Regions from separate parts of the Methylosinus trichosporium OB3b genome, predicted to be linked through region 1. Evidence: predicted binding sites of a transcription regulator. Region 1 holds the regulator's gene; the other holds the start of a gene.

Region 1 (11,029 bases):
GCCGCGGGCTTCGCCTTCGCGCTGGCGCTGCGCTGCGCCCGGCTGCGGCCGCAGGCGGGAATCGTCTGGATCGCCGAGGACATGGTCGCGCGCGAGATCGGCCTGCCCTATGGGCGCGCCCTGCAGGCGGCGGGCCTCTCCCCCGAGCGTCTGGTGCTGGCGCGCACGCGCCGCCCGCGCGACACTTTCTGGGCCATGGAGGAGGCGCTGAAGAGCGCGCCGGCGGCGGTCGTCGCCGAGAGCTGGGCCGAGGCGGGCGCCTATGGCCTCGCCGCCTCGCGGCGCCTCGTCCTCGCCGCGCGGCGGAGCGGGAGCGCCGGCCTGCTGCTGCTGCCGCGCGTCGAGGCGCTGCGTCTTGCGAGCGCCGCCGAGGCGCGCTTCGAGATCGCCGCCTCCCTCGCTCCGCGGCGCGAGAGCGCGGCGCGGCCGCCGCCCGGGCCTCGCGTCTTTCGCCTGCGCGTCGTCAAGGCGCGCGGCCTCGTCGGCGCCTTCGATCCGCAGGTCTGGCGCGACATCGTCTTCGATCCTGAGAGAGCCGAGTTCCGCCATGCGCTGCCTCGCTTTGTTCCTGCCGCGCCTTCCGACCGACCGGATTTTGCGCGCACGCGCGCGCTCTGACGAGGACGCGCCCTTCGCCCTCTTCGCCGAGGGCAAAGGCGGCGAGCGCCTGACCGCCGTCGACGCGCGCGCCGAGCGGGCCGGGCTCGCCCCCGGAATGGCGGTCGCCGACGCCCGCGCCATGCGCCCGGCGCTGCGGCTCGCACCGGCCGACCCGGCGGCCGACGCCGCTTTGCTCGCAAAAATCGCCGATTGGTGCCGGCGCTTCACCCCGCTCGCCGCGACCGATCCGCCGGACGGCGTCCTCATGGATGTGACCGGCGCCGCGCATTTGTTCGGCGGCGAGGCCGCCCTGCTGGCCGAGGCCGAGCGCCGCCTCGCCGCCCAGGGGTTTTGCACGCGAGGCGCGCTGGCTCCGGGGCCGGCTCTGGCCGGCGCTCTGGCGCGCTTCGCCGGCGCGACGCGGGTTGCGGCCGAGGCGTCGCCGGCGGAGATCGAGGCGCTCGCCGCGCGCCTGCCGGTCGCGGCGCTGCGCCACGACGAGACGGCGCGCCGCCGCATGGAGCGCGCCGGCCTGCGCACGCTCGGCGATCTGCTGTCGCGGCCGCGCGCGCCGCTCGCCGCCCGTTTCGGGCCGGAGGCGATGGCGCGGCTCGACGCCATCGCCTGCCGGCGGCGCGAGCCGATCTCGCCGCGTTTCGAGGCCCCGGATTTCATGGCCGAGCGCCGCTTTCCCGAGGGGCTGACGCGGCGCGAGGACATAGAGCGGACCCTCGCGATTCTGGCGCGCGAGCTCTGCCTGCTGCTGGAGCGCCACGGCGCCGGCGCGCGCCATGTCGCGGCCGATTTCTACCGCGTCGACGGCGCGGTCGCCCATATAGAGACGGGGACCAGCCGGCCGTTGCGCGATCCGGGGCTCATCGCCCTGCTGCTGCGCGAGCGCCTCGCCGTCCTCGCCGAGGAGGGGCTCGACACGGGCTATGGTTTCGACGTGATCCGGCTCGGCGCCACGCGGACCGAGCTCTGCGCGACGCCGCAGGCCGATCTCGGCCTCGCTCCCGAGGCGGAGGGCGCCGGCGCCGACCTTTCCGATCTCGTCGACCGGCTCGGCGCGCGGCTCGGCCTGCGCCGCGTGCTGCGTCTCTATCCGCAGGCCAGTCATATTCCCGAGCTCGCGGTCGCCGCCCTTCCCGCCGCCGCGCCGCCGCCTGCGCGCGTCGCCGCGGCGCCGGCGCCGGCGCGGCCTCTGCGTCTGCTCGAGCATCCCGAGCCGATCGAGGCCGTCGCGCCGATGCCGGACGGGCCGCCGCTGCGTTTCCGCTGGCGGCGCGCGTTGCACGAGCTCGCGGCCTATGAGGGGCCGGAGCGCATCGCCCCGCAATGGTGGAGCGCGCCCCAGGATGAGGAGACGCGCGACTATTTTTATGTGGAAGACCGCGAGGGCCTGCGTTTCTGGTTGTTCCGCAAAGGCTTGTCCGGTCATGATAGCGCTCGTCCACGCTGGTTCATGCATGGCCTGTTCTGACCCTTCGCCGGCCCGCCGGGCCGGCCTCGTCATCTTGTCGTCATGGTTCGGCGGGAAACCGAACCTCCCCACGCCGCGACGTTGCTTCGGCTGCGTCTCGTCTCGGGGCCGCACGGCTTTAAAAAAAGCGGGATCGAAAATCCTATGAATGGACGCCGAGAGGCCCGCCGGCCGATATTGAACGCTTCCGCCCGCCGCCGCATCGAAGAAGCTTCCGCGCATTTTCGCCGGCAGCTCGAAGCGCGCGAGAAAGCGAAGCGCTCGCAGGACGAGGCGAACGAGGCCGCGGCGCCGAAAGTAAGCGAGCCGAAGACCTTTCCTGATCTCGTCGAGACGGCGCGCCGGCGTCTCGCGCCCAATCTCGGCAAGGCGCTCGCCGGCGTCGCCAGCCTCGCCGTCTTCGCGCTGGCCGGCTTCAGCCTGGCCGGCGTCGTCTCGAGCCTCAAATTCTCCGACGTGCGCGCCGCCATCGGCGCGACCAGCGCCGAGCAGGTGCTCGGCGCGCTGCTGCTCACCGCGCTCTCCTATCTCGCGCTCACCGGCTATGACGCGCTGGCGCTGCGCCAGCTCGGCCTGCGCGTGCGCTACCGGATCGCCGCGCTCGCCTCTTTCACCAGCTACGCCTTCTCCTTCAATCTGGGCTTTCCGGTCGTCACCGCCGCGGCGGTGCGCTATTGGATCTATTCGCGCGTCGGCGTCGGCGCCGTGCAGGTCGCCAATGTCACGGTGATCGCCGGCGTCACCTTCTGGCTCGGCATGGCCTCGGTGGTCGGGGTCGGCCTCGTGGCGCGGGCCGGAGAGCTCGGCGCGATCGACAAATTGCCGGCCTTTCTCAATGTCGCGCTCGGCCTCCTCGTCTGCGCCGGCGTCGGCTATTACCTCGTCTGGGTGGCGCTGCGTCGGCGGCGCGTGCGCCTGCGCGGCCATATGTTCGAGCTGCCGGGCTTCGTTCCCTCGCTCGGCCAGACCGTTCTCGGCGTCGTCGACCTGTGCTGCGCCGCCGCCGCGCTCTACCTGCTGCTGCCGCAGGAGACGAATCTCGACTTCTTCACCTTCGCCTGCGTCTATGTGTTCGCCTGCGTCCTCGGCGTCGTCAGCCATGCGCCGGGCGGCATCGGCGTGTTCGAGGCGACGATGCTGCACGCGCTGCCGAGCCATTCGCAGGAGAGCCTGCTCGCCTCCCTGCTGCTGTTCCGCGTGCTCTATTATTTCCTGCCCTTCATCCTCGCGCTGGCGCTGCTGGGCGCGGACGAGGGCTCGCGCCGCTGGCACAGCCTGCGCGAGACCATCAACCGCATCATGGAGGCCCGCGAGTAGCGGGCTCGGCGCCGCGACCAGCAGAGCGAGCCGGACGGTTCGCGGTCCAGGGACGCAGCCCGCCCCACGCCCGCGCTCGACTGAGAGAAACAATGTCCGATCTGCGCCGCCGCTATCAGGGAGAAGCCCTTCTCGGCCTCGTCATCGACGCGCTTCCGGAGGCGGTCTTCGTCATCGATTCCGAGGCGCGCATCGTCGCCGCCAATCGCTCCGCGCGCTCGGTGCTGCCGTCGCTGCGCGTCAATGATCCGCTGGCGCGCAGCCTGCGCTCGCCCGATGTGCTCGACGCGCTCGAGCGCGTGCTGCGCGGCGGCGCGCCGGAGAAGGTGATCTGGGTCGAGCGCCTGCCGGTCGAATGCTGGTTCGAGGTGCATATCGCGCCGCTGCGCCTCGATGGCTATGAGAACGCCGCGGTGGCGAGCCTGCGCGACTTGACCGAATCGCGCCGCGTCGAGCGCATGCGCGTCGATTTCGTCGCCAACGCCAGCCATGAGCTGCGCACGCCGCTCGCCTCGCTGCTCGGCTTCGTCGAGACCCTGCAAGGCCCGGCGCGCGACGACGCCAAGGCGCGCGAGCGTTTCCTCTCGATCATGCGCGAGCAGGCGCAGCGCATGTCGCGGCTCGTCGACGATCTCTTGTCGCTCTCGCGCATCGAGCAGCATCTGCATCTGCGCCCCGACACGCCGGTCGATCTCGCCATTCTCGTCGCCCATATCGTCGACACGCTCGGGCCTATGGCCGAGGACAGCGGGATCGAGCTGAAGCTCGACGCCACTGGCCCGGTCGTCGTTCCCGGCGATCGCGACGAGCTCGCCCGCGTCGCGGAAAATCTGATCGAGAATGCGATCAAATATGGAGCCGGCCCGGTCGAAATCTCGCTCGCGCCGCTCGGCGCCTCGGCCGTCTTCTCGGTGCGCGACCACGGCCCTGGAATCTCGCCGGAACATCTGCCGCGCCTCACCGAGCGCTTCTATCGCGTCGATGCGGGCAAGAGCCGCGCCAAGGGCGGCACCGGCCTCGGCCTCGCCATCGTCAAGCACATCGTGGCTCGCCACCGTGGCCGCCTCGCCATAGATTCAGCGCCGGACAAAGGCGCCACCTTTCGTGTCTTCTTGCCCCTCGCCGAGGCGGAAAAAGCCGATGGCGTTTGATAGTTACCGATATATTTCAGTAGACTATGTGTGTCATCTAACTGTCATATAACTGTCATAAAAGACGCGTTGCGAGAGACTAGTTTGCGCGTCGCCGGGGCGCAGGACGCGCGCCGCCCTCAAGTGAGCCTCGAGTTCGAAAGAGACAAAGATGATCTTCAAATTCTTCAACCGGATCGCTCTGGCGGCGACCGTGGCTCTCGCCACGGCGAGCGCGGCTGTCGCGGTCGACATCTCCGGCGCGGGCGCGACCTTCCCCTATCCGATCTACGCCAAATGGGCGGACACCTATAAGAAGGAGACCGGGGCCGGCCTCAACTATCAGTCGATCGGCTCGGGCGGCGGCATCAAGCAGATCAAGGCGCGCACGGTGACCTTCGGCGCTTCCGACCAGCCGCTCAAGGCCGAGGATCTCGAGGCCGCCGGCCTCGTGCAGTGGCCGCAGGTGATCGGCGGCATCGTTCCGGTCGTCAATCTCGACGGCGTGAAGTCGGGCGACCTCGTGCTCGACGGCCAGACCCTCGCCGCCATCTTCCTCGGCGAGATCGTCAAATGGGACGACGCTGCGATCAAGAAGCTGAACCCCAAGCAAAAGCTGCCCTCGACCGCGATCGCCGTCGTGCATCGCTCGGACGGCTCGGGCACGACCTTCAACTTCACCAATTATCTGTCCAAGGTCAGCGCCGACTGGAAGGCCAAGGTCGGCGAGAACGCCTCGGTCGAGTGGCCGGTCGGCATCGGCGCCAAGGGCAATGAAGGCGTCGCCAACAATGTCGCCAACACCAAGGGCGCGATCGGCTATGTCGAATACGCCTACGCCAAGCAGAACAAGCTGACCTTCACCAAGCTCGTCAACAAGGACGGCAAGGCCGTCGCGCCGACGACGCCGACCTTCCAGGCGGCCGCCGCCAACGCCGACTGGGCCAATGCGCCGGGCTTCTATCAGATCCTCACCGACCAGCCGGGCGCCCAGTCCTGGCCGATCACCGCCGCGACCTTCATTCTGCTGCCCAAGCAGCCGCAGGACGTCGCCGCCGCGGGCGAGGCGCTGAAGTTCTTCGGCTGGGCCTTCGCCAAGGGCGGCAAGGCGGCAGAGGAGCTCGACTATATTCCGATGCCGGCCGGCGTCGTGGCTCTGATCAAGAAGAGCTGGGCGCATGTCACCGATGCGAGCGGCAAGCCGCTGGCGTCGAACTGATCGTCGCGCCGCCCGGCGGGATCGCTCCCGCCGGGCGGCGCCCATTGGCCAGTCGAGCGAGACGGAATCTCGAGGGCGCTGTCGCGCCGAACGATGCGGCGGACCGGAAGTCGCGCTATCGAGAGATCGGGCGATTTCCGGCCCCCTGGAGCGTGCAATGGACGTCGGCTTCCACCGCCAAACGAGAGACGACAGCGTGTCAGACCTGGCAATCGTGGCGGCGCCGCCTCGCGCCGCCGAAGTCGAGCGCGGCAAAGTTCTGCGCCGCATGGCTCTCTTCGATTTCTTCTTCCACAATCTCACGCGCTCGGCGGCGATCCTCGTCCTGCTGATCCTCGGCGGCGTGATCTTTTCGCTGATCTACGGCTCCCTGCCGGCGATCCGCGCCTTCGGCCTCGGCTTTCTGACGACCGAATCGTGGAACCCCGTCACCGAGAAGTTCGGCGCTGTGGCGCCGATCTACGGCACTCTGGTCACCTCCACGATCGCCATGATCATCGCCGTGCCGCTCGGGCTCGGCATCGCCATCTTCCTCACCGAGCTGTGCCCGCACGCGCTGCGTCGCCCGATCGGCGTCGCCATCGAGCTGCTCGCCGGCATTCCCTCGATCATCTACGGCATCTGGGGCCTGTTCGTGCTCGCGCCCTTCCTGCAGCAGCATGTGCAGCCGGCGTTGATCTCGCTGACCGGCGACATTCCGGTGCTGTCGAGCCTCTTCGCCGGCCCGCCCTATGGCATCGGCATGCTGACCGCGGGGTTCATCCTCGCCATCATGGTGCTGCCCTTCATCACCTCCATCTCGCGCGACGTGTTCGACACCGTGCCGCCCGTGCTCAAGGAAGCGGCCTCCGGCGTCGGCTGCACCACCTGGGAGGTGATGCGCTATGTCGTCATTCCCTACACGCGCGTCGGCGTCATCGGCGGCGTGATGCTCGGCCTCGGCCGCGCGCTCGGCGAGACGATGGCCGTGACCTTCGTCATCGGCAACGCCCACCGTGTGTCGAGCTCGCTGCTCGCGCCGGGCACGACGATCTCGGCGACCATCGCCAATGAATTCACGGAAGCGGTCGGCGACGTCTACACTTCCGCGCTGATCGAGCTCGGCCTCATCCTCTTCGTCATCACTTTCTTCGTGCTGGCGGCGGCGCGCTTCATGCTGATGCGCATCGAGCAGAAATCGGGAGCCTGACCCCTTGTCGCTCTATTCCCACCGACGCCGCGTCGACGTCGTCGCCAAGGCGATGTGCTGGGCCGGCACCTTGTTCGGGCTGGCCTGGCTCGTGCTGATCCTCGGCGCCTTGATCTATGAGGGCGCGCGCGGGCTGACGCCCGCCGTCTTCACCGAGATGACGCCGCCGCCGGGCGCGACCGGCGGCCTGCTCAACGCCATCGCCGGCTCGCTGGTGATGACGGTCATCGGCGTCGTCGTCGGCACGCCGCTCGGCATGCTCGCCGGCACCTATATGGCCGAATATGGCCGCTATTCGAAGCTCAGCATGGTGGTGCGCTTCATCAACGACATTCTGCTCAGCGCGCCGTCGATCGTCATCGGCCTGTTCGTCTACACGGTGGTGGTGGCGCGTGTCGGGCATTTCTCCGGCATCGCCGGCGCGCTCGCGCTCGCCGTGCTCGTCGTGCCGGTGGTCGTGCGCACCACGGAGGACATGCTGCTGCTGGTTCCGGGACCGCTGCGCGAGGCGGCGGCGGCGCTCGGCCTGCCGCGCTCGCATATGCTGCTGCGCGTCGCCTATCGCGCCGCCAAATCCGGCATCGTCACCGGCGTCCTGCTCGCGGTCGCCCGCGTCTCCGGCGAAACGGCGCCGCTTCTGTTCACCTCGCTCAACAACCAGTTCTGGAGCACCGATCTCAACGCTCCCTTGTCGAGCCTTCCCGTCGTCATCTTCCAATTCGCGCTCTCACCCTACAAGGACTGGCAGCAGCTGGCCTGGACCGGCGCCCTGCTGGTCACGATCGCCGTTCTGCTCCTGTCGATCACAGCGCGCGCTCTCAGCAGCGGAGGAAAGCACAAATGACCGCCATGCCGGTGATCGAAACCAAAACCTCCACCAAGGTCTCGGTGCGCGATCTGGACTTCTATTACGGCCAGTCGCATGCGCTGAAGAAGATCTCGCTGCCGCTCTACACCCATAAGGTGACGGCCTTCATCGGCCCGTCGGGTTGCGGCAAGTCGACGCTGCTGCGCGTTCTGAACCGCATGTACGACCTCTATCCCAGGCAGCGCGCCGAGGGCGAGGTGCTGCTCGACGGTGAGAATATTCTCGACCCGAGCGTCGACCTCAATCTCCTGCGCTCGCGCGTCGGCATGGTGTTCCAGAAGCCGACGCCGTTCCCGATGTCGATCTACGACAATATCGCTTTCGGCATCCGTCTCTATGAGAAGCTCTCGCGCAGCGAGCTCGACGGACGCGTCGAGGCGGCGCTGCGCGGCGCGGCGCTGTGGGACGAGGTGCGCGACAAGCTCAATTCGAGCGGCCTCGGCCTCTCGGGCGGCCAGCAGCAGCGATTGTGCATCGCCCGCACCGTCGCCATCCACCCGGAGGTGATCCTGTTCGACGAGCCCTGCTCGGCGCTCGATCCGATCTCCACCGCGAAGGTCGAGGAGCTGATCGACGAATTGTCGGAGCGCTACACGATCGCCATCGTCACCCACAACATGCAGCAGGCGGCGCGCGTCTCGGATTTCACCGCCTTCATGTATCTCGGCGACCTCGTCGAATTCGGCGAGACCAACACTCTGTTCACCGCGCCGCAGAGCAAGAAGACGCAAGACTATATCACCGGCCGTTTCGGCTGACGCGCGCGCCGCGCGGCGCATGAGGACGAGACCATGAGCGAACATATCGTCAGTTCCTACGACCGGGATCTCGAGGCGCTCGGCCGCCGGATCGCCGAGATGGGCGGCATCGCCGAGAAAATGCTGGGCGAGGCGATGGACGCCCTCGCCAATTTCGACACCGAGCTCGCGCACCGCGTCGTCGCCACCGACACGCGGCTCGACGCGCTGCAGCGTGAGATCGAAGAGAGCGCCATCCTCACCATCGCGCGGCGGCAGCCGCTCGCCGTCGATCTGCGCGAGTGCATCGCGGCGATGCGCATCGCCGCTGATCTCGAGCGCGTCGGCGACCTCGCCAAGAGCATCGCCAAGCGCACGGTGAAGATATTGGCCGAGGCGCGCGTGCCGCGCGCCATCATCGGGCTGAAGACGATGGCGGAGGTCGCCTCGTTGCAGCTCAAGGACGTGCTCGACGCCTATGCGCAGCGCGACGTCGAGCGCGCCAAGGCGGTGTGGGCCAATGACGTGGAGCTCGACGCGCTCGAGGACTCGGTGTTCCGCGATCTTCTCACCTTCATGATGGAGGATCCGCGCAACATCTCCTTCTGCACGCATCTCCTGTTCTGCTCGAAGAATATCGAGCGGATCGGCGATCACACCACCAATGTGGCGGAGACGATCGTCTATCTCGTCACCGGCGAATCCATGCCGACCGAACGGCCCAAGGGCGGCAGGCCGGCGACGCCGTCCGATGACACGAAAGAGCAGACGCCATGAACGAAGTCCGCGTCTCGGCGTCGCGCGAGACGCCGAACGACCGGGCGCCGCGCATTCTCGTCGTCGAGGACGAGGCGGCGCTCGCCCTTCTGCTCGCCTATAATCTCGAGTCGGAGGGCTTTCAGGTCGAGCATGTCGAGCGTGGCGACGAGGCGGAGATTCGCTTGTCCGAATCGCTGCCCGATCTCGTCATCCTCGATTGGATGCTGCCGGGCGTCTCCGGCCTCGAGATCTGCCGGCGCCTTCGCGCGCGCGACGACACGCGCACCATGCCGGTCATCATGCTGACCGCGCGCGGCGACGAGAACGAGCGCGTGCGGGGCCTCTCGGTCGGCGCCGACGATTATGTGGTGAAGCCGTTCTCGACGCCGGAGCTGATGGCGCGCGTGCATGCGCTGCTGCGCCGCGCGCGGCCGGAGCGGGTCGCGACGCGGCTGGTCGCCGGCGACATCGACCTCGATCGCGAGACGCGCCGGGTGAAGCGGGCGGGCCGCGAGATTCATCTCGGGCCGACCGAGTTTCGGCTGCTCGAATATCTGATGGAGAAGCCCGGCCGCGTCTTTTCCCGCGCGCAGCTGCTCGACAGCGTCTGGGGTCTCTCGGCCGAGATCGACGAGCGCACTGTCGACGTGCATGTCGGCCGGTTGCGCAAGGCGATCATCCGCGGCCGCGAGAAGGACCCGATCCGCACCGTGCGCGGAACGGGCTATTCCTTCGACGAGACCTTCGGGCGAGGCTGAGCGGCGAAGCAGCTCAGTGGACGAATTCGGCCTGCGTCGAGAGCAGGTCGAAGTGATAGTTCACGCCGGCGCGCATGAAGTGGAAATCGTCGACGCGTCGCGGCGCGGGGAAACGGGGCTGTCCGCCAGCCCCGAAATCGGTGTAGAGATATTCCGCCTTGACCGACCAATCGCGCGCGAAGGCCCATTCGAGGCCGCCGCCCGCGGTCCAGCCGTCGTGCATGCGGTCGCCGTCATGGCCATAGGCGTAGCCGCCGGTTCCAAAGAAGAGGAGATGATCGCTGAAAGGCAGGACGCCGACGCGGCCGCGCGCCGTGCCGAACCAGTCGAACCTCGGCGAGGGGAAACCGTACCGGCCGCTGTCGCCGCCGAGGCTCGTTCCCTGAAAATCCGTCTCGAGACCGACGACGAACAGCGGGCCGAGCCGGTAATTGTAACCGAGCTGCCCGCCGCCGAGGATGCCGCTGCGGTCGAGACCCGACGCCGACAGCCCGGCGCCGAGGTTCAGACCGGCGTAGACACCGCTCCATGCGTAAGCGGGCCGCGCTCCCCCGAACACCGTGGCCTGCGGCGGGAGATCGGCGGCGCGCACGTCGCCGGCGAGAAGCACGAAGGTCGACGCCAGTGCTGAAACGGTTTTCCTCATTCGCAGAGTCCTCTCCCGAAGCCGAGACACCGCTTGTCGCCGAAGCGTGTCTCTCGAATTTGTCGAGGAGTGTCCGGAATGTTTCTCGATAGGGGCGATCTCTAGCTCTAGTGTTTCATGCCTCCCATTCCACCTTTGCCGCCCATGCCGATTTCCATCACGCCTGTCATGGCCTCCTCGGCGGCCTTCTTCTGCTCGTCGGTCAACGTTGCGAACAGCGGCTCCACCGCCGTTCTGATGGCGCGAACCTGATCGAGATGAGCGCTCATATTACGCTCCATCATTTCTAGCTGCTCCAGCACGCCGCCCGTCATCTTATGGTC
Region 2 (11,029 bases), 1.9 Mb from region 1:
TCGGCCATGGCCGCACGCTGCTGTCGCCCTATGACGAGCTGAAGAGCGCCGTCGACATTCTGCACGAGGAGGGCACGGTCGAGCGCAATTGGCGCGACATGTTCGGCGGCGTTCTCGATCTGCAGATTCTGCATGTCGGCGATGTGATGATCCATCGCACCAAGATGCGCACGATCGACGCCGATCTTCCGCCCGACGAGATCGTGCGCGAGGTGCTGGCCTCGCCCTTCACGCGCATGCCCCTGTGGCGCGATCGGCCGGATAATTTCATCGGCGTCATCCATTCCAAGGATTTATTGCGCGCGCTCGATGCGGTGAATGCCGATTTCTCCAAGCTCGACATCGACGACATCGCGCTCGAGCCCTGGTTCGTGCCGGAGTCGACCTCGCTCGAGGATCAGCTGCAGGCGTTCTTGAAGCGCAAGACGCATTTCGCGCTGGTCGTCGACGAATATGGCGAGGTGATGGGGCTCGTGACGCTCGAGGATATCTTAGAGGAGATCGTCGGCGACATCAGGGACGAGCACGATCTCGCCATGCAGGGCGTGCGTCCGCAGCCGGACGGCTCGGTGCTGGTCGACGGCGCCGTGCCGGTGCGCGATCTCAACCGCGTGATGGAATGGAGCCTGCCGGACGAGGAGGCGACGACGATCGCCGGCCTCGTCATTCACGAGGCGGCGGCGATCCCGGAAGCGGGCCAAGTGTTCAACTTCCACAATTTCCGCTTCGAGGTCATGCGCAAGATGCGCAATCGCATCACCGTGCTGAAGGTGACGCCGGCGGAGGCGAAGCCGCCGGAGTGAGGCGAGCCTCGGCGCGCCTCCAGCAATGACCGCGGCGCCTCCGCCTCTTCTCCCCGCTCGCGGGGTGAGGTGAGGGGCGAGGCGGGTTGGCGTGATGGAGACGCTGCGAGCCTTCTCCGGGCCCGCTCCGCAAGCGGCCAGCGCCGAGCAATTCCTCCGACTCCTAACGGACTAGCGGCTTCCCCTCCGCGTCCTTCAAATTCTCGCTCCAGCTCTTGCGGATCAACGCGATCACCGAGGAGGGCATCGGCTCATAGTCGAGCTCCTCCGCCGCCGCGCCGCCTTTGACGAAGGCCCAATCGAAGAATTTCAGCGCCACTCGCGCCGCCTCCGCATCCTTCGGCGTCTTCGGCAGCAGGATGAAGGTCGCGGCGGCGATCGGCCAGGACTGCGCGCCGGGCTGATCGGTCAGCAGGCGAAAGAAGCCCGGCGCATGCGCCCAATCGGCGTTGTCCGCGGCGGCGCGAAAGCTCTCCTTGCTCGGCGCCACCACCCTGCCGTCGTGATTGACCATGTGAACGACGGTGGAGCCGCTCTGCTTCGCATAGGCGAACTCGACATAGCCGATCGCGCCCTTGGCGGTGGCGACATTATTGGCGACGCCCTCATTGCCCTTGGCGCCCATGCCGAGCGGCCAGTCCACCGCGACATTCTCGCCGACCGTCTCCTTCCACTTCGCTGAGGCGTGCGAAAGATAATCGGTGAAGCAGAAGGTCGTGCCCGATCCGTCGGAGCGATGCACGACGACGATCGGCTGCGCCGGCAGCTTCGATTTCGGATTGAGCGCGGCGATCGCCGCATCGTCCCAGCGCGCGATCTCGCCGAGATAGATGCGCGCCAGCGTCGGCCCGTCGAGAACGAGGTCGCCGGCTTTCAGTCCGTCGAGATTGACGATGGCGACGACGCCGCCCGCCACCTGCGGCCATTGGATGAGCCCGGCCGCCTCCAGCTCGGCGGCGGTGAGCGGCTGGTCCGAGGCGCCGAAGGTGACCGTGCGCGCCTTCACCTGGCGAATGCCGCCGCCGGAGCCGATCGACTGATAATTGACCCGATCGCCGGTTTCCTTGCTGTAGCTCTGCGCCCATCGCGCATAGACCGGCAAGGGAAAGGTCGCGCCGGCGCCGGAGATGTCATAGGCGAGGGCGGGAGCGGCGACGAGAACCGCCGCCGCGAGCGTCGCGCCCCGGGCAAAACCATAAATATGCATGCAAGCGTCTCATCTTTTGCGAGCGACCCGAGCGAGGCGGCAGGCGCCGCCAATGGCCGCGTCGCTGTCATCTCTTCGTCACACAGCTGCTTGTCTCACGACCTCGGGCGAGCTGCCAAGCCTCCGGGCGCCGAGAAAAAAATTGTTCTTTTCCGTGAGCTTTCCTATTCTAATCAACAAGGCGGCAGGGACGGAGCGGGATCGCGGGGCGATGCAGGACGAAATGCGGACAGCCGAGGAGCGCGCGCGGGACGCGGCGCGCAGCTTGCGCGGGCGACTCATCGCCGCCGGCATGCGGCCGACGCGCCAGCGCGTGGCGCTGGGCGAGCTGCTGTTCCGCGGCGGCCATCGCCATGTGACGGCCGAGAAGCTCTATGAGGAGGCGCGCGCCGCCGCTCTGCCGGTCTCTCTCGCCACCGTCTACAACACGCTGCACCAGCTCACCGACATCGGCCTCCTGCGCGAGATCGCGGTCGATGGCGCGCGCGTCTATTTCGACACCAATGTCAGCGAGCATCATCACTTCCTCATCGAGGATGGCGACGCTCTGGTGGATATTCCCGGGGCCGAGATCGATGTGGTGAATTTGCCCGCGCCGCCGCCGGGGATGCGAATCGCCCGAGTCGATGTGGTGGTGCGATTGGTGAAGGACCAGCGGCGGCGAGGCTGAGGGCTCTCCCTGCAGAACCTCAATCGATCTTCTCGCCCGGATACACGCCCCACAAATTCTCCTGGTGGACATAGCCGTCGAATCCGTCGCCAGAGACGCGGCACCACGAGCCGTCGCAAAGGCGCAGATTGGCGACGACGCCGGGCGACAGCCGGGCGAGGGGGGTCGAGCGGTCGCGGGCGTAGGCGAGCGCGGGCTCCTTCTTCCACGGGGCGACCAGCGCCGTGCGGCGGCCGGAGAGCAGCGAGTGCAGCACCCACCCCTCCGTCCCCTCGGAATCGCGAATCTTGCGCCATGTCTCGAATTCTGCGGTGATCTCCACCGGCAGGCCGGCGCGCTCATAGACCCAGAGGGTCGGATGCTCCTTGCTCGGCCCCTCGTGGAGATTGACCCGGTCCGATTTGAGGCTGACGAATCGCGGCAGCGCGAGGCCGGAGACCGGGCCGATCTGCTGCTGCGCCGGGGCCGCGCCCGCAAAGAGCAGCGCGGCGGCGAGCGAGAGGACGGCGAGGAGCGAGCCCGGCTCGGCGTTTCGTGGGCGGAAAGTCGGCGATTCGGGCATGGTCTGCGTTGTCCTCAGCGAAGGCGTCCCATCGGCCGGGCGACGCGTCGTCTTGTCTTTGTCCCGCCATCTGATAGGAAGCTTGGAGGGAAGGCGGCGCGGGCGGCGAACAGGTCTTTTCATCCATCGTCGTTAAGGCCAGGTTGAAGAGACGGTTCATCGCTCCCAAAGCTCGGCCGTGATGCGCCGCGCAGCGGCGGCAACATAGTCGAGCGAGGCGGGAGGACGAAGGGGAAGATGGCGAAAAAGAAGCCGCTCGTCGTGGTGACACGTCGGCTCCCCGAGGTGATCGAGACGCGCATGTGCGAATTATTCGACACGCGGCTCAATGTGTCGGACCGTCCGGCGACGCGCGAGGAGCTCGTCGAAGCCGTGCGCACCGCGGATGTGCTGGTGCCGACCATCACCGACCGGATCGATTCCGGCCTCATCGGCCAGGCCGGCGACCAATTGAAGCTCATCGCCAATTTCGGCAATGGCGTCGACCATATCGACGTCGCCTCGGCGCTGCGGCGGTCGATCACCGTCACCAACACGCCGGGCGTCCTCACCGAGGACACCGCCGATCTCACAATGGCGCTGATCCTCGCCGTGGCGCGCCGGCTGGTCGAGGGCGCGCGCACCATTCCGGACGGCGGCTGGTCCGGCTGGTCGCCGACCTGGATGCTCGGCCATCGCATCACCGGCAAGAGGCTCGGCATCGTCGGCATGGGCCGGATCGGCCAGGCGCTGGCGCGCCGCGCCGCGGCTTTCGGCCTGTCGATCCATTACCACAATCGCCGCCGCCTGCCGGCCGAGATCGAGGACCAGATCGAGGCGACTTATTGGGAATCGCTCGACCAGATGCTGGCGCGCATCGACATATTGTCGATCCACTGCCCGCATACGCCGGCGACCTATCACCTGCTCTCCGCCCGAAGGCTCAAGCAATTGCGCCCGCACGCCATTCTGGTCAACACGGCGCGCGGCGAGATTGTCGACGAGAATGCGCTGATCCGCATGCTCGAGGCGGAAGAAATTTCCGGCGCGGGGCTCGATGTGTTCGAGCACGAGCCCGCCGTCTCCCCCAAGCTGTTGAAGCTCGCCAAATCCGGCAAGGTGACGCTGCTGCCGCATATGGGCTCGGCCACCAATGAGGGCCGGGTGGACATGGGGGAGAAGGTCATCATCAACATCAAGACCTTCATGGACGGGCATCGCCCGCCCGACCGAGTCCTGCCCAGCATGTTGTGAGCCGCCGAATTTCGGCGCGCGCGGCGATTCGCAAAAAAAAGCCATATCCGACACGCAGCTTGCGGATCAGCGATTCGGGAAGAAGGATCGAGGAATGAACAAAATTCTGACCGCCCTCGTCATCGGCCTTTCGGCGTCGGCTCTGCTCGCGACCGCGCAAGCGAAGGGCAAGCGCGAGGCGGCCAAGCCGAAGGAGGAGGGGGGCGAGCCGCAGCAGGAGCAGGTCCTCACCTATAAGCCGTTCCCGCATAATCATATTTTCAATCTTCAGGACATCAACGGCAAGGCTCCGTCGGCCGACATCTGGATCCGCATCGATTCGACGATGCGCGGCTCGGGCTTTTCGGGCTGCAAATCCTGGTCGGGCGTGTTCATCGTCGGCGCCAATCGGCTGGGGCCGAAGGCGATGCCGGCCGTCGCCGATGCGAAATGCGATCCGGCGCTGCAGGCGATCGAGCGCGATTTCTGGCAGGTCATGCTCTCCGGCCCGTTCTGGGACACGCAGGGCTCTGACCTCATCCTCAAGGGCTCCAAGGGCGGCGTGCTGCGTTTTTCGCGCTCGCTCTGATTCTCTGGGAGGAGGGCATGGGCGCCGGACGGGGAGCCGTGCCGACCCTCTCCGTCCTCGCCATCGCCGGTTATCGCTCGCTTCACGACCTCGTCGTTCCTCTCGAGCGCCTCAACATCGTCACCGGGCCGAACGGCAGCGGCAAATCGAGCCTCTATCGCGCCTTGCGTCTGCTGGCGCAGACCGCGCAGGGAGGACTCGTCGCTTCGCTCGCGCGCGAAGGCGGGCTGCGCTCGACGCTCTGGGCCGGGCCGGAGCGGATCGGCCGTAGCGTGCGGGCCGGCGCGCATCCGGTGCAGGGAACCGTGCGCCGCGAGGCTGTGAGCCTCAAGCTCGGCTTCGGCGCAGAGGATTTCGGCTATTGCATCGATCTGGGCTTTCCGTCGCAACCAGCGGGCTCCTTCGCGCTCGATCCGGTCATCAAGCGCGAATGCATCTGGGCGGGTCCGGCCTATCGACAATCCGCTCTGCTCGTCGACCGGCGCGGTCCGTCGCTGCGCTGCGCCGGTCCGACAGGCGCGCTGGAGCCGCTGCCGGAGACGCTGGCGGGCTTCGAGAGCATGATGACGGAATTCTCCGACCCCCGCGACGCGCCGGAAATGGCGGCCGTGCGCCAGAAGCTGCGCTCCTGGCGCTTTTACGATCATTTCCGCACCGATTCCGACGCGCCGTGCCGGCGTCCCCAGGTCGGCACCCACACGCCGGCGCTCGCCGACGACGGCGCCGATCTCGCTGCGGCGCTGGAGACGATTCGCGTGATCGGCGATAAGCGCGGATTGGACGATGCGATCGACGACGCCTTTCCCGGCGCCGCGATCGAGGTCATCGACACGGATGGCTGGTTCAAGATCGCGATGCATCAGCACGGCCTGCTGCGAGCGCTGGAGACGAGCGAGCTTTCGGACGGAACATTGCGTTATCTGATTTTGGTCGCCGCGCTGCTGTCGCCGCGGCCGCCGGAGCTGCTGGTGCTCAACGAGCCGGAGACGAGCCTGCATGCCGATCTGATCGCGCCGCTGGCGCGTCTCGTCGAGCGCGCCTCGCGCCACTCGCAGACGATCGTGGTGACGCATGATCGCCGGCTCGTCGAGTTGCTGAGCGAGGTCCGCGACGCGAAGCTGATCGAGCTCGAGAAGGATTTCGGCGAGACGCGCGTCAAAGGAGCGCTGGATTCACGCCCGCGCTGGGAGTGGCCGAAACGCTGAGCGAAGCGGAGACGCCGCGGTCTTTGCCGGAAGAGCCAAAGTGTGCCGGGAGAATTGCTCGGCGCCGGCCGCCTCCTCTCCCCGCTTGCGGGGAGAGGTACGGAGAGGGGCCCGGGAGGGCTCGCGGCGTCTCTCCATCGCGCCTACCCGCCTCGCCCCTCACCTCACCTCTCCCCGCGAGCGGTTTCGCGAGCGGGGAGAGGAGGCGGCGGCGCCGCGGTTGTCGCTCGACGAGCCCGAGACTGCCGGGAGAATAGCTCGGCGCCGGGCGCCCCTCTCCTCGCTCGCGGGAGAAGGAAGACCGCGCTCCTTCACGCCGCCAGCGCCAGATCGTCGATCACAGCGCGCAGAAACCGCGCCGCTTCGCCGCCGGTGACCACGCGATGGTCGAAGGTGAGGCTCAGCGGAAGCAGCCGCCGCGCGACGATGCGTTCGCCATCGGGCACGGCGGCGCGGCGCACGCGGCCGGCGCCGAGGATCGCCACCGTCGGCGGCAGCACCACCGGGGCGGCGTAGCGCCCCGCGATCATGCCGAAATTGGAGAGGGTGATGGTCGCGCCGCGCAATTCCTCCGGCGGAATGGCGCGCGATTCGATATCGGCGCGCATGCGGTTCAGCCCGTCGCGCAGATCGGCCGGATCGCGCTCGGCGACATTGCGCAGCACCGGCACGAACAGTCCCCCTTCACCCGAATCGACGGCGATGCCGAGATCGACGCGCTTCAGCACGCGCCGCGCCAGCGCATGCGATTCGAACCAGGCGTTGAGCGCGGGCTCTGCGCGGCAGCCGCACACGAGCGCGCGGATGAGCCGCAGTGTCGTATCCGTTCCCTGCGCCCAGTCCTCGATATCCGCGTCGTCGACGACCGTCGCGGCTGCGACCTCCGCTTGCGCCAGCGCCATGTTCTGCGCCATGGCGCGGCGAAAGCCGCGCAGCGGCTCGGCCGGCTCGGTCTCGGACAAGATTCGCGCGACGCGCTGCACATCGCTCGCGGTGATGACGCCGTCGGGCCCCGACGGCGTGACGATGCCGAGATCGACCTCGAGACGCCGCGCCAGCGCGCGCACCGCGGGCGTCGCGCGCACGCCGGCGACGCCATGATCGACGCCGGCGGCGCCCTCCTGCAGCACGCGCCCGCTGGTTTCCATCGCGCCGACCACAGTGCCCTTGTCGGCGCTCTCGTCGCGCGCGCCGACGAAGCCGATCAGCGGCCCGCCGATGCGCACGATCTCGCCCGCCTCGGCGAACAGCTTTTCAATTCGTCCCGCCTGCGGCGACGGAATCTCCACGACCGCCTTCGCCGTTTCGACCGAGACGAGCGGCTGATCGGCCGCGACCTCCTGGCCCGGGGCGACATGCCATTGGACGAGCTCGGCCTCCTGCAATCCTTCGCCGAGATCGGGAAGACGAAAGATGTTCATGCGGACGCCTCCATCGTCTCGCGGACCGCGGCGGCGATGCGGTCGACGCTCGGCAAATATTGGTGCTCGAGCCGCGCCAGCGGAATGACGACGTCATAGCCGGTCACACGCTTCACCGGCGCGAGCAGAAAATAGAGCGCGCGCTCGGCCAGCAGCGCGGCGATCTCGGCGCCGAAGCCGCTGGTGCGCGCCGCCTCCTGCACGATGACGCAGCGGCCGGTCTTCTCCACCGAGCGCAGAATGGTTTCGCCGTCGAGCGGCTTCAATGTCGCGACGTCGATGACCTCGCAATCGATTCCATCTTCGGCGAGTCGATCCGCGGCGGCGAGCGCCTCGTGAAGCATGCCGCCCCAGGCGACGAGCGTCGCGTCGCGCCCTTCGCGCGAGATGAAGCAGGCGTCGAGCGGCAGCGCCTCGCCGTCGTCGGCGACCTCCTGCTTGAACAGACGATAGAGCCGCGTCGGCTCGAGGAAGACGACCGGATCGGGATCGCGTATCGCCGCCAGCAGCAGACCATAAGCGCGTGACGGAGAGGAGGGGATGACGACGCGCAGCCCCGGCACATGCGCGAGCATCGCCTCGGGACTTTCCGAATGATGCTCGGGCGCATGAATGCCGCCGCCATTGGGCGCGCGCAGCACCATGGGGCAGGTGAGGCGTCCGCGCGTGCGATGGCGCAGGCGTGAAGCGTGATTGATCAGCTGATCCATCGCCGGATAGAGGAAGCCGCTGAATTGAATCTCGACGACGGGCTTCAAGCCCATCGCCGCCATGCCTATCGCCGCGCCGGCGATGGCCGCTTCGGCGAGCGGCGTGTCGATGACGCGCTCGCATCCGAAGCGCTGCTGCAATCCGAGCGTCGCGCGGAACACGCCGCCATTGACGCCGATATCCTCGCCGAGCAGCAGCACGGCGGAGTCATGCTCGAGCTCATGCGCGAGCGCGCGATTGACGGCTTCGACGAGTGTGAGCTCAGCCATGGCGCGCTCCTTCGACGCTCATTGTGACGGGAGCAGCGCTGAAGCGATGAAGGAGTCGCCCCACGGCTCTGGATTGCTTCGCTGCGCTCGCAATGACGGCTGGGCCGCCCGTCATTGCGAGGAGCGCAGCGACGAAGCAATCCAGCAGCCGCGTGACGGTTGTCGTTTGCGCTTCCGTGGTGGAATGCTCAGCCATGACGCGCTCCGTCGGAGGCGAAGCGCCGCGCTTCCTCATATTGATCGCGCATCGACGGCGGAAGCTGCGCGAACAGATGATCGAACATGGCCGCAAAGCTCTGCGGCGGCGTCGCCAGATAGGCTTCGACCGCGCGCTCCACCTCCTCGGCGTTTTCGCGCCCGAGCCTGGCTTCATCCTCTTCGTTCCAGAGGCCACGCTTGGTCAGATAATTGCGCAGCCGCGCGATCGGCTCCTGCGTCGCGGCGCGCCGCACGACATCGGGATCGCGATAGCGCGTCGCGTCATCGGCCGTCGTATGGTCGCCGAGCCGATAGCTCAGCGCTTCGATCAGCGTCGCCCCGCCGCCGCTGCGCGCGGTCTCGATCGCGCGATTTGCGACATGATGCATGGCGAGCGCGTCATTGCCGTCGACGCGCAATCCAGCGACTCCGGCGGCGATCGCCTTGTGCGCGATCGTCGGCGCAGCGGTCTCCAGGCTGCAGGGCGTCGATATCGCCCATTGATTATTGTTCACGACGACGACGAGCGGAACATCGAAGACGCCGGCCATGTTCAAGGCCGAATAGAAATCGCCGGTCGAGGTGCCGCCGTCGCCGATGATGGCGACCGCGACGCTCGCTTCGCCGCGCAGCTTGAAGGCGTAGGCGGCGCCGACCGCATGCGCGATCTGTGTGCCGACGGGAACGCAGATCGGAAAATCCCGGCGCGGAACGGCGTAATCGCTGCCGCGCTCGTCGCCTCCCCAATAGACGAGATTTTCCGTCATGCTCATGCCGCGCAGAAGCTGCGCGCCATGGTCGCGATAGGAGGGCGCGAGCACATCCTCCTCGCGCATCGCCGCGCCGACGCCGACGCCGATCGCCTCCTGGCCGAGCGCCGAGGCGAAAGTGCCGAGCTTGCCCGTGCGTTGCAGAGCGACGGCCTTGCTGTCATAGGCGCGCGTGCGCGCCATGGCGTGATAGAGCCGCAGCGCGAGCTCGGGCGCGATCGCCTCCGCAGGGGGCGCGCCGCAGAGCGCGCCGTCGGGCGCGAGGAAACGAAGCGGGTCGATCGGAATCGAGACGTCTGCAACCATGGCGTTCTCGGCCTCGAGCATCATGCGCGACTTAAGGCGCCGGTTCGCGCTTTTCATCGGCGCGTCGAAATTTTTTGGGCGCGCCGAAATTTTTTGATCACGCCGTCAGGCGCTCGCCGTCCTCGCGCGCGCGTCCCGCAGGCGTGAACGCGTCCATATTGCCCCAGTCGACGATGCTCGCCTTCAGCTCCGGCGCGGTCAGCACGGCAAGAAACTCGAGATGTTCCGGATGATCCGGCGAGCCGATGAAGGCGCGCGCGAATTCGTCACGGCTGAACACGTCGCGTTGGCGGATCATATTGAAGGAGACGAGATCGGCGCGGTGATCCGCGGCGAGACGCACGAATTCCGGCATCTCGCGGAAATTCGCCGTCTGCACCACCATGGAGAAGTGCAGATGCGAGATCGCGCCGCGCTGGCGCAATGTTTTGACGAAGGCGAGATTTTCGAGCAGCCGTGCGAAATTGCCCGGCCGCCGCACGATGGCGTAGGTCGCGGCGCGCGCCGCGTCGATCGAGATCTGCACGCCGCCGACATGGCCCTCGAGCGACAGGTCGCGCCAGGCGCGCGCGTCCAGGAGCTGGCCGTTGGTGTGCAGATGAATCTTCAGCCCCGGATATTCGCCGGCGGTGATGCGCTTGATGACATTGCGGAAATGATTGCTGCCGAAGGCGTCGCCGGAGCCGGTGATCACCACCTCCTCGGCATGGCGCAGCAGCGGCAATATGGCGCTCTCCATCAGCGCGTCGAGCCGCGCCTGCTGCGCCTTGTTCGCGAGATAGAGTCCCGAGCGGCAGGACGGACAAGCGAGATTGCAGGATTTGTCGTGGCTGAGAACGACATATTTGGGCGAGGGGGCGGGAGCGCCGGAGCGATGCTGCGCGATCATCTGCTGCGCTTGCGCCGACGCGCGCGGCGGCAGAGCGCGGCTCGCGATCAGCGGACAGGTGCGGTGATCGCAATGGCGAAACGAGCCGTCGACGATCGACTCGCGAATCTCGCGCGCCGCGGCGCTGTTCCACAGCGCTTGCGGATCGCCGGAGAGCGCGCCGATCGGCTTGGGCAGCCAGACCGGACAGCAGACGAAGGCGAGGCCGGTATGCGTC

What was found. The regulator PhoB, encoded in region 1, activates phosphate uptake and scavenging genes when phosphate is short. The targets are predictions, from matches to a motif close to TGTCATNNANCTGTCAT.
Region 2: pstS (phosphate ABC transporter substrate-binding protein PstS) is a predicted target of PhoB. The motif match lies at 2,076-2,092, and genes of this name have one in related genera.

The regions. Positions count from the first base shown of each region.
Region 1 is NZ_CP023737.1:3,331,948-3,342,976, forward strand. Features, by position in the region: gene CQW49_RS15945 (hypothetical protein) at 1-618, shown strand, start outside; gene CQW49_RS15950 (Y-family DNA polymerase) at 548-2,083, shown strand; gene CQW49_RS15955 (lysylphosphatidylglycerol synthase domain-containing protein) at 2,228-3,400, shown strand; gene CQW49_RS15960 (ATP-binding protein) at 3,493-4,551, shown strand; gene pstS (phosphate ABC transporter substrate-binding protein PstS) at 4,703-5,749, shown strand; gene pstC (phosphate ABC transporter permease subunit PstC) at 6,018-6,938, shown strand; gene pstA (phosphate ABC transporter permease PstA) at 6,943-7,782, shown strand; gene pstB (phosphate ABC transporter ATP-binding protein PstB) at 7,779-8,564, shown strand; gene phoU (phosphate signaling complex protein PhoU) at 8,598-9,320, shown strand; gene phoB (phosphate regulon transcriptional regulator PhoB) at 9,317-10,060, shown strand; gene CQW49_RS15995 (outer membrane protein) at 10,074-10,706, opposite strand; gene CQW49_RS26115 (Spy/CpxP family protein refolding chaperone) at 10,814-11,029, opposite strand, start outside.
Region 2 is NZ_CP023737.1:1,409,220-1,420,248, reverse strand. Features, by position in the region: gene CQW49_RS06780 (HlyC/CorC family transporter) at 1-803, shown strand, start outside; gene pstS (phosphate ABC transporter substrate-binding protein PstS) at 967-2,010, opposite strand; gene irrA (iron response transcriptional regulator IrrA) at 2,222-2,680, shown strand; gene CQW49_RS06765 (SH3 domain-containing protein) at 2,700-3,242, opposite strand; gene CQW49_RS06760 (2-hydroxyacid dehydrogenase) at 3,480-4,475, shown strand; gene CQW49_RS06755 (META domain-containing protein) at 4,570-5,043, shown strand; gene CQW49_RS06750 (AAA family ATPase) at 5,061-6,248, shown strand; gene CQW49_RS06745 (dihydrolipoamide acetyltransferase family protein) at 6,560-7,669, opposite strand; gene CQW49_RS06740 (alpha-ketoacid dehydrogenase subunit beta) at 7,666-8,649, opposite strand; gene pdhA (pyruvate dehydrogenase (acetyl-transferring) E1 component subunit alpha) at 8,838-9,923, opposite strand; gene CQW49_RS06730 (radical SAM/SPASM domain-containing protein) at 10,021-11,029, opposite strand, start outside.